DNA from 2 places in the Streptomyces sp. NPDC028635 genome. Region 1 is predicted to be linked to the other one. Evidence: riboswitches for the same ligand, from Rfam matches in the RefSeq annotation. Region 1 holds a riboswitch; the other holds the start of a gene.
What was found. Region 1 has a riboswitch for glycine ahead of gcvT (glycine cleavage system aminomethyltransferase GcvT). Riboswitches for the same ligand answer to the same signal wherever they lie in the genome.
Positions count from the first base shown of each region.

Region 2: it holds a riboswitch for glycine, as region 1 does, so the genes downstream of both, gcvP (aminomethyl-transferring glycine dehydrogenase) here and gcvT (glycine cleavage system aminomethyltransferase GcvT) in region 1, are expected to answer to the same signal.

Region 1 covers NZ_JBEZWX010000008.1:220,985-229,466, reverse strand. The annotation lists gene AB0E88_RS12040 (glycoside hydrolase family 25 protein) at 1-27, opposite strand, end outside; gene AB0E88_RS12035 (L-serine ammonia-lyase) at 113-1,480, opposite strand; gene glyA (serine hydroxymethyltransferase) at 1,572-2,834, opposite strand; gene gcvH (glycine cleavage system protein GcvH) at 2,852-3,229, opposite strand; gene gcvT (glycine cleavage system aminomethyltransferase GcvT) at 3,339-4,457, opposite strand; glycine riboswitch at 4,607-4,702, opposite strand; gene AB0E88_RS12015 (AAA family ATPase) at 4,872-5,537, shown strand; gene AB0E88_RS12010 (enhanced serine sensitivity protein SseB) at 5,595-6,389, shown strand; gene AB0E88_RS12005 (enhanced serine sensitivity protein SseB C-terminal domain-containing protein) at 6,481-7,281, shown strand; gene AB0E88_RS12000 (ABC transporter permease) at 7,602-8,482, shown strand, end outside.
Region 2 covers NZ_JBEZWX010000006.1:266,620-275,101, reverse strand. The annotation lists gene AB0E88_RS09835 (DUF881 domain-containing protein) at 1-679, shown strand, start outside; gene AB0E88_RS09830 (FHA domain-containing protein) at 870-1,703, shown strand; gene AB0E88_RS09825 (MerR family transcriptional regulator) at 1,747-2,484, shown strand; gene AB0E88_RS09820 (bifunctional nuclease family protein) at 2,571-3,044, shown strand; gene AB0E88_RS09815 (MerR family transcriptional regulator) at 3,316-3,999, shown strand; gene AB0E88_RS09810 (DNA polymerase IV) at 4,116-5,612, shown strand; gene AB0E88_RS09805 (PRC-barrel domain-containing protein) at 5,778-6,149, opposite strand; glycine riboswitch at 6,263-6,358, shown strand; gene gcvP (aminomethyl-transferring glycine dehydrogenase) at 6,535-8,482, shown strand, end outside.

The sequences.
Region 1 (8,482 bases):
GGCGCTCACGTCGATGCCGCGCAGCATGGGGGCTCCCGACAGGTGTGGGGGGACGGGAGGAGTTGATGCCCCTAATCGGCACCCGCTCAACCGCCTGAGCGGAAGCGCTCGTTCAGCACTCGATGATGTTCACCGCGAGACCGCCGCGGGCCGTCTCCTTGTACTTCACGCTCATGTCCGCGCCCGTGTCCTTCATGGTCTTGATGACCTTGTCCAGGGACACCTTGTGCGAGCCGTCGCCGCGCAGCGCCATCCGCGCGGCGGTGACCGCCTTGACCGCGGCCATGCCGTTGCGCTCGATGCACGGGATCTGCACCAGACCGCCGACCGGGTCGCAGGTCAGACCCAGGTTGTGCTCCATGCCGATCTCGGCGGCGTTCTCCACCTGCTCCGGCGATCCGCCCATGACCTCGGCGAGCGCGCCCGCCGCCATCGAGCAGGCCGAGCCGACCTCGCCCTGGCAGCCGACCTCGGCGCCGGAGATCGAGGCGTTCTCCTTGAAGAGCATGCCGATCGCGCCCGCGGCCAGCAGGAAGCGGACCACGCCGTCCTCGTCGGCGCCCGGCACGAAGTTGATGTAGTAGTGCAGGACCGCCGGGATGATGCCGGCCGCGCCGTTGGTCGGGGCGGTCACGACCCGGCCGCCGGCCGCGTTCTCCTCGTTCACGGCCATCGCGTAGAGCGTGATCCACTCCATCGCGAGCGCCTTCGCGTCACCCTCGGAACGCAGCTTGCGGGCCGTGGTCGCCGCCCGGCGGCGCACCTTCAGGCCGCCCGGCAGGATGCCCTCACGGGACATGCCGCGCTCCACGCACTCCCGCATCACCCGCCAGATCTCCAGCAGCCCGGCGCGGATCTCGTCCTCGGTGCGCCAGGCCCGCTCGTTCTCCAGCATCAGGGAGGAGATCGACAGGCCGGTCTCCTTGGTCAGGCGCAGCAGCTCGTCGCCGGTGCGGAAGGGGTACTTCAGCACCGTGTCGTCCAGCTTGATCCGGTCCGCCCCGACCGCGTCCTCGTCGACGACGAACCCGCCGCCGACCGAGTAGTACGTCTTCGACATCAGCTCCGCGCCGGCCGCGTCGTGGGCCCGGATCGTCATGCCGTTGGCGTGGTACGGCAGGGCCTTGCGGCGGTGCAGGACCAGGTCGTCGTCGAAGGAGAAGGCGATCTCGTGCTCGCCGAGCAGGTTCAGCCGGCCGGCCGACTTGATCGCCTCGACCCGCTCGTCGGCCGTCTCGACGTCCACCGTGCGCGGGGAGTCGCCCTCCAGGCCGAGCAGGACGGCCTTCGGGGTGCCGTGGCCGTGTCCGGTCGCGCCGAGGGAGCCGTACAGCTCGCAGCGTACGGAGGCGACCTTGCCGAGCACGTCCTCGTTGCGCAGACGGCGGGCGAACATGCGGGCCGCGCGCATCGGGCCCACCGTGTGGGAGCTGGACGGGCCGATGCCGATCGAGAACAGGTCGAAGACCGAGATGGCCACGGGGTAACTCCTCAGAACGGGGGTGGTGCGGGGGTGCGGGCGCCGCGCACACCGGTACTCCCAGTGTGCGCGGTGCCCCGCGGAGCGTTGCTTACTTGTTCAGACCCGGGTAGAGCGGGTGCTTCTCCACCAGCGCGCGAACCCGGCCCTTGAGCGCCTCGGCGTCGTAGGACGGCTTCAGCGCCTCGGCGATCACGTCCGCGACCTCGGCGAAGTCCTCGGCCGTGAAGCCGCGGGTCGCCAGGGCCGGCGTACCGATGCGCAGGCCCGAGGTGACCATCGGCGGGCGCGGGTCGTTCGGGACCGCGTTGCGGTTGACCGTGATGCCCACCTCGTGGAGGCGGTCCTCGGCCTGCTGACCGTCCAGCTCGGACTCGCGCAGGTCGACCAGGACCAGATGCACGTCGGTGCCGCCGGTCAGGACGTTCACCCCGGCCTCACGGGCATCCGGCGAGGTCAGCCGCTCGGCGAGGATGCGCGCGCCCTCCAGCGTACGACGCTGGCGCTCCTTGAAGTCCTCGGAGGCCGCCAGCTTGAAGGAGACCGCCTTGGCCGCGATCACGTGCTCCAGGGGGCCGCCCTGGAAGCCCGGGAAGACGGAGGAGTTCAGCTTCTTGGCGAAGTCCTGCTTGGCGAGGATGATGCCGCCGCGCGGGCCGCCGAGCGTCTTGTGCGTGGTGGACGTCACGACGTCCGCGAACGGCACCGGGTTCGGGTGCAGCCCGGCCGCGACCAGACCGGCGAAGTGCGCCATGTCGACCCACAGGTACGCCTCGACCTCGTCGGCGATGCGGCGGAAGGCGGCGAAGTCGAGCTGACGCGGGTACGCCGACCAGCCGGCGATGATCACCTTGGGGCGGTGCTCCTTGGCGAGCCGCTCGACCTCGGCCATGTCGACCAGGCCGTCGTCGTCGACGTGGTAGGGGACGACGTTGAACTGCTTGCCGGAGAAGTTCAGCCGCATCCCGTGGGTGAGGTGGCCGCCGTGCGCCAGGTTCAGGCCCAGGATGGTGTCGCCGGGCTGGGCCAGCGCGAACAGCGCGGCCTGGTTGGCGGAGGCACCCGAGTGGGGCTGCACGTTGGCGTACTCGGCGCCGAACAGCTCCTTGACCCGGTCGATCGCGATCTGCTCGGTGACGTCGACGTGCTCGCAGCCGCCGTAGTAGCGGCGGCCCGGGTAGCCCTCGGCGTACTTGTTGGTGAGCACCGAGCCCTGGGCCTCGAGGACCGCCACGGGGGCGAAGTTCTCGGAGGCGATCATCTCCAGGGTGGACTGCTGGCGGTCCAGCTCGGCGTCGACCGCGGCGGCCACGTCCGGGTCGAGCTCGTGCAGGGGCGTGTTCAGAAGCGACATGGGATTCCTGCGACCTCTCAGCCGGCGATGAAGGCGTCGTACTCGGCGGCGGAGAGCAGGTCGTCCGGCTCGCCCGTGACACGTACCTTGAACAGCCAGCCGCCCTCGAAGGGGGCCGAGTTCACCAGCGACGGGTCGTTGACGACGTCCTCGTTGACCTCGGTGATCTCACCGTTGACGGGGGAGTACAGCTCCGAGACGGACTTGGTCGACTCCAGCTCGCCGCAGGACTCGCCCGCGGTCACCGTGTCGCCGACCTCCGGGAGCTGGACGAACACGACGTCACCGAGCGCGTTGGCCGCGTGCTCCGTGATGCCGACCGTCGAGACGCCGTCCTCGGCGCCCGACAGCCACTCGTGCTCCTTGCTGTAGCGCAGCTGCTGGGGGTTGCTCATGGCCTGAATTCTCCTGTACGCGGGTCTGTGCTGATGAATGGGGGACTGCGAAGACGCGCGTGACCAGGGGCGATGTGCCCCATGTCACGTCGGAGGGCTTACGACAGTGTCACTTCTGCCGCTTGTAGAACGGCAGCGCCACGACCGCGTACGGCTCATGGGTACCGCGGATGTCCACGCCGACACCCGGCGTGCCCGGCGCCGCGTGCGCCGCGTCCACGTAGGCCATGGCGATCGGCTTGCCCAGCGTGGGGGAAGGGGCGCCCGAGGTCACCTCGCCGACGACCGTGCCGTCCGCGACGACCTGGAAGCCGGCGCGCGGGACCCGGCGGCCCTCGGCGACCAGGCCGACCAGGACGCGCGGCGGGGCGGACTCGGCGCGCTCGGCGGCGGCGGCGAGCGCCTCGCGCCCGACGAAGTCGCCCTCCTTCTCGAACTTGACCACCCGGCCCAGCCCGGCGTCGAAGGGGGTCAGGGCGGCGGTCAGCTCGTGCCCGTACAGCGGCATGCCCGCCTCCAGGCGCAGCGTGTCCCGGCAGGACAGGCCGCACGGGACCAGGCCCACGCCCTCGCCGGCCTTGGTCAGCGCCTGCCACAGCTCGACGGCGTGCTCCGGCTTCACGAACAGCTCGAAGCCGTCCTCGCCGGTGTACCCGGTGCGCGCGATCAGCGCGGGCACCCCGGCCACGGTGCCGGGCAGTCCGGCGTAGTACTTCAGCCCGTCCAGGTCGGCGTCGGTGAGGCTGCCCAGGATCCCGGGCGACTCGGGGCCCTGCACGGCGAGCAGCGCGTAGGCGTCGCGGTCGTCGCGCACCTCGGCGTCGAAGCCCGCGGCGCGCTCGGTCAGCGCGTCGAGGACGACCTGGGCGTTGGAGGCGTTGGCGACGACCATGTACTCGGTCTCGGCGAGCCGGTAGACGATCAGGTCGTCCAGGATGCCGCCGTCGGCCTGGCAGATCATGGTGTAGCGGGCGCGGCCGGTCTTGACCGCCCCGATGTTGCCGACCAGCGCGAAGTCGAGGAGGGCGGCGGCCTGCGGGCCGGTGACGGTGATCTCGCCCATGTGGGAGAGGTCGAAGAGCCCGGCCTTCGTGCGGACGGCGTTGTGTTCGTCGCGCTCGGAGCCGTAGCGCAGCGGCATGTCCCAGCCGGCGAAGTCGGTCATGGTCGCGCCGAGCGAGCGATGCACGGCATCGAGCGCGGTGTGACGGAGTTCGGTACTGCTCATCGGTCGGTCGTCTCCCAGGGGAAGGACAGGGCGAGGAAGTTCCTCCCCATCTGTCATCGGAACCTGAGAGGTTCGCCATGACCGCGCGCGGTCCTGGCTTGCACCTTGGGTGGGGCCACCGGCGAGGGCGGCCCGCTTTTCAGATGTGCCTCGCCCGCGCGGTAACGGGGCCTGAGAGATTCAAGGGAGGGACTTGCTCCTTCGGCGCCCCAGCCTTCGGCTGGGAACTCTCCCGCGCGGATTCAAACGGCCGGTATGCAGTTGGCGGGCTCATCATTGCACGCCGCGCCCGATGACGGCAGGCCGCATCTGTAACCGGGTTGTGGCGGTACGCACACGAAAACACGAGACACCTGGCATTACCTTCTCTTTACCTACGTTGGGCAGGTCTTCACCTGACCCCAGGGGAGGACGATGACGGTGGACAGGATCACGGCGTACGCGACGACCCCGGGCCTCACACTGCCCGCGCAGCCAGGGGTGCCCGCCCTGGAGACACGGCCCGGCCCGGTGGTGCGGGACCTGCGCGAGCGGGCCGGCCGCAGCCCGCACGCCCTGCTCTTCGGCCCGCGCGACCTGGTCGTCGTCACCGGTCTGCCCGGCAGCGGCAAGTCCACGCTCATGCGCCGCGCGGTGCCGGGCCCGCGCGTCGACTCCCAGGACACCCGCGACCGCTACGACGCCCGCCTGCACCGCCTGCTGCCCTACGCGCTCTACCGCCCGCTGGTCCGGCTCGCCCACTACGCCGCCCTGCGCCGCGCCCTGTCGAGCGGCGAGGGCCTCGTCGTCCACGACTGCGGCACCCAGTCCTGGGTGCGCGGCTGGCTGGCCCGCGCGGCCCGCCGCCGCGGCGGCGCCCTGCACCTGCTGCTGCTCGACGTCGACCCGGACACCGCCCTGACCGGCCAGCGCGCACGCGGCCGCGGCGTCTCCCGGTACGCCTTCCAGCGCCACCGCCGCGCCACCACCCGGCTGCTGCGCGCTGTCCAGCGCGGCGACCTGCCGGCCGGCTGCGACGCGGCGGTCCTGCTCGACCGGGACGCGGCGGACGCCCTGCGGCGGATCGCCTTCACCGGCTGAACCACCGTGCGGTTAGCCTTTCAGCCACAGCAGCGGTTCGAAGCAGATGGTGGAGAGATGGACTTCCCTGCCGACCTTCCGGCGGACTTCCCGGCGCAGACGCACCCCCATCCGCACGGCGGATGGCCCGGCAACGAGCTGGAGGAGGTGCTGTCGGCCTCCCTCGGCGTGCCGGGAGCCGGCGGCCGGATCGTGGAGGTGCTCGGCCGCAGCTTCCTGTGGATCCCCCTGCCGAGCGGCGGCGGCCCGCACAGCGGCCCCCTCGACCTGCCCACCACCGAGATCGACGGCCAGGCCTACGTCCCCGTCTTCAGCTCCGAGGAGCAGTTGCGCCAGGTCGCCGGCTCCCACATGTCGTACACCGTCGCGCCCGCCGTGGAGTTCGCGCGCGGGCTGCCCGCGCAGGTCGGCATCGCCGTGAACCCGGGCGGCCTGGTCGGCGTCCCGCTGCCGCCGCAGGCGGTGGCCGAGGTGTGCCGGGCCGGCCGGACCCCGCTGGACGGCCCCGCGAGCGGCGGCCGGGTCCGTCTGTACGAGCCGGACTGGCAGGACGACCCCGTCGCCTTCCTCTCCACGGCCTCCGCCGAGTTCGAGGCGACCGGCACCGTCCTGACGGCCCGCCGCTGCCTCGCCGTGATCGAGACGGCCGACCCGGTGATGTTCGTCGGCGTCGAACTCTCCCAATGGGAGGGCGACCTGCGCAACGCCCCCCTGGACGCCCTGGGCCGGGCCCTCGGCGCCACCCCCGCACCCTGGCCGGTCAACCTGATCCTGCTGGACCTGGCGGGCGACGACCCGGTGGCGGTCTGGCTCAGGGAAAAGGTGCGCCCCTTCTACACCCGGGGAAGCTGACGGCGCCTGGGCTCTCCCCGGTCCTCCCCACGCACCACTTAACCTGGTTTCATAGCTCGGTCGAGGGTGTTGTACGAAAGGGCGATTCGAAGTGAGCGCGAGCGGCACGGCCGCGACCGGCCAGGTCGAGCACATGCTGCGCCAGGTGACGCCCGGGCGGTACGACGCCTACGAGGCGCTGCTTCGCGCGCTCGCCACCCCCGCCACCGGCCAGGTCTGGATGCTGCTGTGGCACGGCCAGGCCGGTTCCCCGGACGCCCAGTACGGCGCGATGGAGGTCGGCGGCCACGGCTACGCCCCCTGCGTCACCTCCGCCCAGGAGTTGAGCGCCAGCGGCTGGAACCGCTCGTACGAGGTGGTCGACGGCCTCGAGGTGGCCCGCGCCCTCTACCCCGACCACCACGGCCTGTGGCTCAACCCGCACGCCCCCGGCGGCGGCGTGGGCATCCCCTGGCTCGACCTGCGCCGCATCGCCACCGGCCTGGACCGCCAGCCTGCCGGCCCGCTGCGCCTGACGGAACCGGCCATCGAGATCCCGCAGTTCTACGCCCTGCTCGCGCAGAACGCGCACCGCACCCCGCCGCTGCGCGCCCTGCGCCGCGCCTGGGTGCAGCCGGCGCTCGGCGCGCCCTACCTCGCCATCGGCCTGGACGTCTACGACACCTCGCCGGCCGCCGTCGACGCCGTACGGGCGATGATGCAGCAGTCCCTCGGCGCGGTGCCGGACGGGCTGCCGGTGTCGACCGTGGCGATGAGCGACGACCACGACCCGGTCGTGCTGTGGATGCGCGCCAACGCGCGTCCGTTCTACGACCGCGAGGCCCACGCGGCCGCCGCGCCCCCGGCGCCGGCGTCCGGCTACGGCTTCCCGCCCGCCCCCGGCCGGTACTGACACCCGCGCGGTTCGCCGCGCCCTCCGGCACTCTTCTGCGCGCGTAGATCACGGCGGATGACCCCGACTGGTCCGAATCCTCCCCACTGGTCCCCGTCCGGCCCGCGCCACCCGCTGTCCGGATAACGGAAGTCCCCAGACCGCATCACGTTTACGCATCCTTTCCTCACCAACTCTGGCAACTGCTCGCCAATGCGTTGAAGACTCCCGCTCCAAGGGGCCCAGTCGCCCCTGTGTACGACTTCGTACGACGGACTGACCATGCCGCCACAGCGGCAAGTGCGGGCCGGCTACCGCCGGTTGAGAGGGGTCCCTGCCAGATGACGGCACCATTGCACGAGCCGACCGCGGAAGCGGCCCCGAGCGCGGCCGAGGAAGCGGCGGTTGCGACCACCGGCGCCAAGGCCGTCCAGGGCCGGTCCCTGGGCCGGATCGCCTGGGAGCGCCTGAAGCGGGACAAGCTCGCCCTCGCGGGCGGCGTCGTCGTGCTGCTCCTCATCGTCGTCGCCCTGCTCGCCCCGGTGATCACCAGCGTGGTGGGCCAGGACCCGAACGACTATCACGAGAACCTGATCGACCCGCTGTTCGGCACCCCCAAGGGGTCGCTGGGCGGCATGAGCGGGGACCACTGGCTGGGCGTCGAGCCCGTCAACGGCCGCGACATCTTCGCCCGCATCCTCTACGGCGCGCAGATCTCCCTGCTGGTCGGCTTCCTGTCCGCGATCGTCGCCGTCGTCCTCGGTACGGTTCTCGGCATCCTGGCGGGCTTCTTCGGCGGCTGGGTCGACTCGCTGATCAGCCGCGTGATGGACGGCCTGCTGGCCTTCCCGCAGCTGCTGTTCACCATCGCGCTGGTCTCCGTCATGCCGAACAACATGCTGGGCCTGTCCGGCACCGGCGTGCGCGTGTTCATGATGGTCGTGGTCATCGGCTTCTTCGGCTGGCCCTACATCGGACGCGTGGTGCGCGGCCAGACACTCTCGCTGCGTGAGCGCGAGTACGTCGAAGCCGCCCGATCGCTGGGCGCCGGGCGGCTGTACATCCTGTTCAAGGAACTGCTGCCCAATCTCGTGGCGCCGATCATCGTCTACACGACGATGATGATCCCCACCAACATCCTCACCGAGGCGGCACTCAGCTTCCTGGGCGTGGGCGTCAAGCCGCCCACGGCCTCCTGGGGCCAGATGCTCTCGAGCGCGAT
Region 2 (8,482 bases), on a different contig from region 1:
TGTCACGCGGGCCCAACTGATCGTCGCTGTGCTGCTCTTCGGTCTGGGCTTCGGGCTCGCCGTCCAGGTCGCCTCCAACAGCGACAGTGACAGCGCGCTGCGCGGTGCCCGGCAGGAGGATCTTGTCCGGATCCTCGATGAACTCGACGACCGCACACAGCGTCTTGAGGACGAGAAGCAGGGGCTCGACAAGCAGCGCCAGGAGCTGGAGAACAGCTCCGACCAGGCCGAGGAGGCCCGCAAGCAGACGGTGGAGAAGGAACGGCAACTCGGCATCCTGGCGGGCACGGTGGCGGCGCAGGGTCCCGGCATCACGATGACCATCGACGACCCGAAGGGGACGGTCCAGGCGGACATGTTGCTCGACGCGATCCAGGAGCTGCGCGCGGCGGGCGCGGAGGCGATCCAGGTCGACGATGTCCGGGTGGTCGCCGGCACATACCTCACCGACTCCGGCAAGAGTGTCAGCGTCGACGGGAACAAGATCACCGCGCCTTATCGTTTCAAGGTCATCGGCAAGCCGCAGGACCTGGAACCGGCGCTCAACATCCCGGGAGGCGTGGTGCAGACCCTGGAGAAGGAGCAGGCCACCGTGACCGTCGAGCGATCGAGCAAGATCGTCGTGGACGCCTTGCGAGCGGCGAAGCAGCCTGACTACGCTCGGTCGTCCTCCCAGTGAACCGGGGGTGCATGGGGGGCGTCGGACGAGGGCATGAGCTTGCGGGGGGTCGGCGCACCGAAGGGGTGGTGCGTGGTGGAAACTGTTTGGTGGATACGGACGTTGTGAGGATGTCCGGGTCGACCGGTGTGTTCAGTCAGGGTTCGTCCTGCCCCACGGGCGGGTCTGTTTCGGTCAAGGGGAATCGCCCGTGAAGTTGTTTGCGAGGTTGTTCGGCAAGAGCGCGCGAGAGGGCAGCGACAGCAACGCGACCGCTCGCCATCGCGCCCAGCCGGACGAAGAGGCACAGCGTCCGCTGTTCCGGGACCAGGTGGCTGGTCCGGGCGGTGGCATTTCCGGAGGTCAGGGCGCGCCGTCTGTTGACCCTGCCCAGGCCGGCGGCATAGGTTTCGGCCAACCGTCAACCTCAGGTACGGGTGGAGGGTTCTCGTCCGACCCGTACGCGTCCCATGCCCCGGCGGGGCAGCCGCGGCAGGAGGATCCGTCCATGTCGGCCCTGGTCTGCACGAGGTGCGGTCACCGCAACGCGGAGAACAGCCGCTTCTGCAACAACTGCGGCGCGCCGCTCCGCGCCGGGGCGGTGCCGGAGCGTGCCTCGGAGACGACGTCCACGATCTCCATCTCCGGCATCGAGGCCTACGACTCCGAGGTCACCGGTCAGACGCAGCTCCCGGCGCTCTCCCCGGAGGCGCAGGCGGCCGTGGACGCGCTGCCGCTGGGTTCCGCGCTCCTGGTCGTGCGCCGCGGGCCGAACCAGGGCAGCCGCTTCCTGCTGGACGGTGAGCTGACCACGGCCGGGCGCCACCCGCAGAGCGACATCTTCCTGGACGACGTCACGGTCTCGCGCCGCCACGTGGAGTTCCGGCGCAGCCCGGACGGCACGTTCACGGTCGCCGACGTGGGCAGCCTCAACGGCACCTACGTCAACCGCGAGCGCATCGACCAGGTCGCCCTGCACAACGGCGACGAGGTGCAGATCGGCAAGTACCGGCTGGTCTTCTACGCGAGCCAGCGGGGCTACTGACCCTCCCTCGGACTGAGTCCGGGGGCACCCCCAGGGAAGGTCCATGCTTCGAACACCGGGCGGCGGTGCCGGCCACGGCACCGCCGCGGCGGACAGTGGTCTGATGAGCATCGGCACCGTGCTGAACGCGCTGCGCGAGGAGTTCCCCGAGGTCACCATCTCCAAGATCCGTTTCCTGGAGTCGGAGGGGCTGATCGAGCCGCAGCGGACCCCCTCGGGGTATCGCAAGTTCAGCGTCCAGGACGTCGAGCGCCTCGGCCGGGTGCTGCGGATGCAGCGGGACCACTATCTGCCGCTGAAGGTGATTCGCGAGCACCTGGACGCCCTGGAGCGCGGCGAGACCGTCCGCCTGCCGACGCTCGGCCGGCAACGGGACGGCGAGCAGCTGCGTGAGCTGCCCGAGCAGCCCACCGTCGCCCGGATCGGCCGCGCCGAGCTGCTGGCCGCCGCCGAGATCGGCGAGGACGAACTCCGGGAATGGGAGTCGTACGGCCTGATCGCTCAGCTGGAGGAGGGCGTGTACGACGCGGAGGCGGTGACCGTCGCCTCGCTGATCGCCCAGCTCGGCCGGTTCGGGATCGAGCCGCGCCATCTGCGGGTGATGAAGGCGGCAGCCGACCGTGAGGCCGGGCTGGTGGAGCAGGTGGTGGCCCCGCTCAAGCGCCACCGCAATCCGCAGACCAGGGCTCACGCCGAGGACCGCACGAAGGAGCTGGCGGACCTCGCCGTCAAGCTGCACGCGGCGCTGGTGCAGAGCGCTCTCGGGGTGCGGCTGCCGTGAGCTCGGGCGGGCGCCGGATGTGATGATCATCCATGCGTTCCCGGCCCGACTACCCAAACATCCCGGGCACGGCCTAGGGTTGCTGTGTGAACGAGCTCGATGTCGTAGGTGTCCGGGTCGAAATGCCCTCCAACCAACCGATCGTGCTCCTGCGCGAAGTGGGAGGCGACCGTTACCTCCCCATCTGGATCGGGCCGGGGGAGGCGACGGCGATCGCTTTCGCCCAGCAGGGCATGGCCCCCGCGCGGCCGCTGACCCACGACCTGTTCAAGGACGTGCTGGAGGCCGTCGGTCAGGAACTCACCGAAGTCCGCATCACGGACCTGCGGGAAGGCGTCTTCTACGCCGAGCTGGTGTTCGCCAGCGGCGTCGAGGTGAGCGCCCGCCCGTCCGACGCCATAGCGCTTGCGTTGCGCACCGGCACACCGATCTACGGCAGTGACGCGGTGCTCGACGACGCGGGCATCGCCATTCCGGACGAGCAGGAGGACGAGGTGGAGAAGTTCCGCGAGTTCCTCGACCAGATCTCGCCGGAGGACTTCGGCACCAGCAGCCAGTAGCCGCGGGAAACGGGGCCGACGCGGGCTGGGAGGTCCGGTCCGCGCAGGTCGCGCCGTGCCTCGTGGCGGCCGACGAGGTCGGCATGTGCCGATGGCGCGTGAGAGCGTCCTACGCCCTGCCTCGAGCGCATTCGGCTAGCCTTTCCCCGTGGTGGGGTACGCGAAACCACTCTTAGGGTGATTATCACTCGGCGTGCCGAGTGTGGCGGTCGTTGACGCACCCCTGGTGGCTGCCTACCTTCGAGAAGGCAGGTCGAGGACGGAGGTCGGCGTGGGAAGCAGCGGCGGCGGTAGGGCCGGGGGTGCCCCCGAACGCGGTTTCGGCGGGAGCGGTCCCCTTCCTTCCCCTGGTTCCCGGCTGCGCTCGAGCAGCGGGTATGCCCATCCCGGCAGCGCGGCCGATCACGCTCCGCAGCGACCGACGGCCGTGCCGAGCGGCGGAGAGGCGACGTCCATGGCGTCCGAGGAGATCGGCTACCGGGGTCCGACGGCCTGCGCGGCCGCCGGGATCACCTACCGGCAACTCGACTACTGGGCCCGTACCGGACTCGTCGAGCCCAGCGTGCGGCCCGCCTACGGTTCGGGTACGCAGCGCCTGTACAGCTTCCGGGACGTCGTCGTCCTGAAGATCGTCAAGCGGTTCCTCGACACCGGGGTGTCGCTGCAGAACATCCGCACCGCCGTCCAGCACCTGCGCGAGCGGGGATTCAGCGACCTGGAGCGCATGACCCTGCTCAGCGACGGCGCGACCGTCTACGAGTGCACCTCGCCCGACGAGGTGCACGCCCTGCTGCAGGGCGGACAGGGCATCTTCGGCATCGCCGTCGGTGTGGTGTGGCGGGACGTGGAGCACGCGCTGTCGCAGCTGCACGGCGAGCGTGTCGACACGGGCGAGACCCTCGTCGGGCACAACCCGGGCGACGAGCTGGCGCGTCGGCGCAACCGGGCGGTCTAACCGGCCCCGAGCCCCGGCAGCCGCCGTACGACCCGGTACCGGCCCGGCCGCCGCGGGACTGTGCCGGCCCGGCCTCCCGGGCGGCATTGTCAGTGGCGTGGTGCAGGATCGGACATGTGAGGACCGCGCCCACGATTCTGCATCTGGACATGGATGCCTTCTTCGCGTCGGCGGAGCAGGCGTCCAAGCCCAGCCTGCGCGGGAAAGCCGTCGTCGTGGGCGGGCTGGGGCCGCGCGGGGTGGTGGCGACCGCGTCGTACGAGGCGCGGGTCTTCGGGGTCCACTCGGCGATGCCCACGGCCCAGGCGCGTCGGCTGGCGCCGAACGCCGCGTATCTCACGCCCCGCTTCACTTTCTACCGGGCGATCAGTGAACAGGTGATGGGGCTGCTGCGGGCGCTCTCGCCGCTGGTGGAGCCGCTCAGCCTGGACGAGGCGTTCGTGGACCTGGAGGCCGGGGGCGTCGCCTGGGACAGCGCGTCGGCCGAGCGGGCGGGGCTGAAACTGCGCGCCGACATCCGGGCGGTCACCGGGCTGACCGGGTCGGTGGGGCTCGCCGCGTCCAAGATGATCGCCAAGATCGCCTCGGAGCGGGCCAAGCCGGACGGCCTGGTGCTGATCGAGCCGGGTACCGAGCGGGCGCTGCTCGGGCCCCTGTCGGTGCGGGCGCTGCCGGGGGTCGGGCCGGCGACCGGCGACCATCTGCGGCGGGCCGGGATCACCACGGTCGACGAGATCGTGGAGGCCGGTGAGGACGAACTGGTCCGGCTGCTGGGCAAGGCCCACGGGCACGGTCTGTACGCCATGGCGCTGGCGCACGACGACCGGCCCGTGGTCGCGGAGCGGGAGGCCAAGTCGGTCTCCGTCGAGGACACCTACGACGTGGACATCCACGACCGGCTGCGGATCGGGCTCGAGGTGCAGCGGCTGGCCGACCGGTGCGTGCGGCGGCTGCGCTCCGCCGGGCTGTCCGGCCGGACCATCGTCCTGAAGGTGCGCCGGTACGACTTCTCGACGCTCACCCGGTCGGAGACGCTGCGCGGACCCACGGACGATCCCGCGGTCGTCCGGGAGGCGGCCCTACGGCTGCTGGACGCGGTGGACACGACGGGCGGGGTGCGGCTGCTCGGCGTCGGCGTCAGCGGGCTCGCCGACTACACCCAGGAGGACCTGTTCGCGCAGGCGGCGGGGGAGCGGGCGCGTGCGGAGGCACCGCAGGAGGACGACGTTCCGCACGCGCCGCAGCCCGTCCCCGAGGAACCGGAGCCGGCGGAGCGGCGCTGGCTGCCGGGGCACGACGTGCGGCACGCGGAGTACGGACACGGGTGGGTCCAGGGCAGCGGCCTGGGCCGGGTCACGGTCCGCTTCGAGACACCGGACTCGGAGCCGGGCCGGGTCAGAACGTTCCGGACGGACGACCCCGCGCTGGAGCCGACGGAACCGCTGCCGCTGGTGCGAAGACCGGACGTCCCGGCGGCGTGCCTCGACGGGGCGGCTCCGGGGACGGCCGGACCGGGGGCCGGGTCCGCGGCCGAAGGGCGAGCGGCCGACGGCGGCTCCGGGACCGGCCACCCGGTGGCCGGTGGGTGGAGGGGGCAGCCTTCCCTCGGCTGAAGCGGCGTGCACGGGTGCACGGGCGCACGGGCCCCGTAACGGCCCGCGTGCGGGCGCCTGTGCGGGTCTGCCGGGGAAAGGGCTCGGTCCGGGTCTGCCCGTCAGGGGAAGAGGTTCGGTCCGGGTCTACCCGTCAGGGGAAAAGATTCGGCTCGGATCTGCCCGTCAGGGCTCCTCCGTGCCGGCCACTTTGCCGAAGTCGTGGTCCTGCAGCGGGGGAGGGGCGGCGATGTCGAGGCCGTAGTGGTGGTAGAGCTGGAGTTCCTGTTCCGGGGAGAGATGGCGGCCCACGCCGAAGTCGGGGGCGTCCTTGATCAGGGCGCGTTCGAAGGGGACGTGCAACGCGCCCTCGATCAGTTCGCTCGGCTCCAGCGGGACGAAGGCGTCCCTGCTGAACAGACCCGTTCGTATGGCGGCCCACTCCGGCACGCCCGTCGCGTCGTCGAGATAGACCTCGTCGACGGTGCCGATCTTGACGCCGCTGCGGTCGAACGCCTTGCGGCCGATCAGGTTGCGCGGATCGATCTCGGTCTGCACGGGCCCTCCACTCGCTCGCAAGACTGGTGTAAGCACTACGAAAGAGCACAATGGTGACGGCGGCCACTCGAGGGCCCCGGCGTTGACCCCGCTGGTAGTCTGACTACGGCTGCTGACCCCGTGCGGGAGAGTCCTCCAGACATCATCGGAGGCGCCGAAGGAGCAAATCCTCCCCGGAATCTCTCAGGCTCACGTACCGCACGGACGAGGTCACTCTGGAAAGCAGGGCGGGTGTCGACGGCTTCCGCTCTCACCGACGGTGAAAGCCGGGTGCCCTCGGGCGCTCCGGTGAAGCTCTCAGGTCGAGATGACAGAGGGGGAGGCCGTTCGGGTACCCGTGCCGTGGTGCCCCTCGAAGGTCGTGTCAGACCAGGAGGCCTCCGCAATGACCGCCCATCGCATTCCGCTCTCCGAGCTCGAGAAGGGGATTCCCTTCGAGCAGCGTCACATCGGCCCCGACCACGAGGCTCGGGCCAAGATGCTCGCCCAGGTCGGGTACGGCTCGCTGGACGAACTCACCGCCGCCGCGGTGCCGGATGTGATCAAGAACGCCGACGCCCTCGACCTGCCGGGCGCCCGCAGCGAGGCCGAGGTGCTCGCCGAGCTGCGCTCCCTGGCCGACCGCAACCAGGTCCTCGGCTCCATGATCGGCCTCGGCTACTACGGCACCTTCACCCCGCCGGTCATCCTGCGCAACGTCATGGAGAACCCGGCCTGGTACACGGCGTACACGCCCTACCAGCCGGAGATCTCCCAGGGCCGGCTCGAGGCGCTGCTGAACTTCCAGACCACGGTCGCCGACCTGACCGGTCTGCCCACCTCCGGCGCCTCCCTGCTCGACGAGGGCACCGCCGCCGCCGAGGCGATGTCGCTGTCCCTGCGCATGGGCAAGAACAAGAAGGGTCTCTTCCTGGTCGACGCGGACGCGCTGCCGCAGACCATCGCCGTCATCCAGACCCGTGCCGAGCCGACCGGCGTCGAGGTCGTCGTCGCCGACCTCAGCGACGGCATCCCGGCCGACATCGCCGCCCGCGAGATCAACGGCGTGCTGCTCCAGTACCCGGGCGCCTCCGGTGCCGTGCGTGACCTCAAGCCGGTCATCGACCAGGCGCACGAGCTGGGCGCGCTGGTCACCGTCGCCGCCGACCTGCTGGCGCTGACGCTGCTGAAGTCGCCGGGCGAGCTGGGCGCGGACATCGCGGTCGGCACCACGCAGCGGTTCGGTGTGCCGATGGGCTTCGGCGGCCCGCACGCCGGCTACATGGCCGTACGGGAGAAGTTCGCGCGCAGCCTGCCCGGGCGGCTCGTGGGCGTGTCCGTGGACGCGGACGGGAACAAGGCGTACCGGCTGGCGCTGCAGACGCGTGAGCAGCACATCCGCCGGGAGAAGGCGACCAGCAACATCTGCACCGCGCAGGTGCTGCTCGCCGTCATGGCCGGCATGTACGCCGTGTACCACGGGCCGGACGGCCTGAAGGGCATCGCCCGGCGCACGCACCGGTACGCCACGATCCTCGCCGAGGGCCTGAAGGCCGGTGGCGTCGAGGTCGTGCACGGCGCCTACTTCGACACCGTCACCGCCCGGGTGCCGGGCCGGGCCGCCGAGGTCGTCGCCGCCGCGCGCGACAACGGGGTCAACCTGTACCCGGTCGACGCCGACCACGTCTCCCTCGCGTGCGACGAGACCACCACCCGCGACCAGCTGACCGCCGTGTTCGGCGCCTTCGGCGTCGAGGGCGACATCGAGGCGCTGGACGCCGCAGCCGGGGACGTGCTGCCGCAGGACCTGCTGCGCTCCGACGCCTACCTGACCCACCCGGTCTTCCACCAGCACCGCTCCGAGACCGCGATGCTGCGCTACCTGCGCAAGCTGTCCGACCGCGACTACGCGCTCGACCGCGGCATGATCCCGCTGGGCTCCTGCACCATGAAGCTCAACGCGACCACCGAGATGGAGCCGGTCACCTGGCCCGAGTTCGGCCAGCTGCACCCCTTCGCGCCCGCCGAGCAGGCCGAGGGCTACCTCACGCTCATCCACGAGCTGGAGGACCGTCTCGCCGAGGTCACCGGCTACGACAAGGTCTCGCTGCAGCCGAACGCCGGCTCCCAGGGCGAGCTGGCCGGTCTGCTGGCCGTGCGCGGCTACCACCGGGCCAACGGCGACGAGCAGCGCACCGTCTGCCTCATCCCGTCCTCCGCGCACGGCACCAACGCCGCCAGCGCCGTGATGGCCGGCATGAAGGTCGTCGTCGTCAAGACCGCCGAGGACGGCGAGATCGACGTCGAGGACCTGCGGGCGAAGATCGAGCAGCACCGCGACGAGCTGGCGGTGC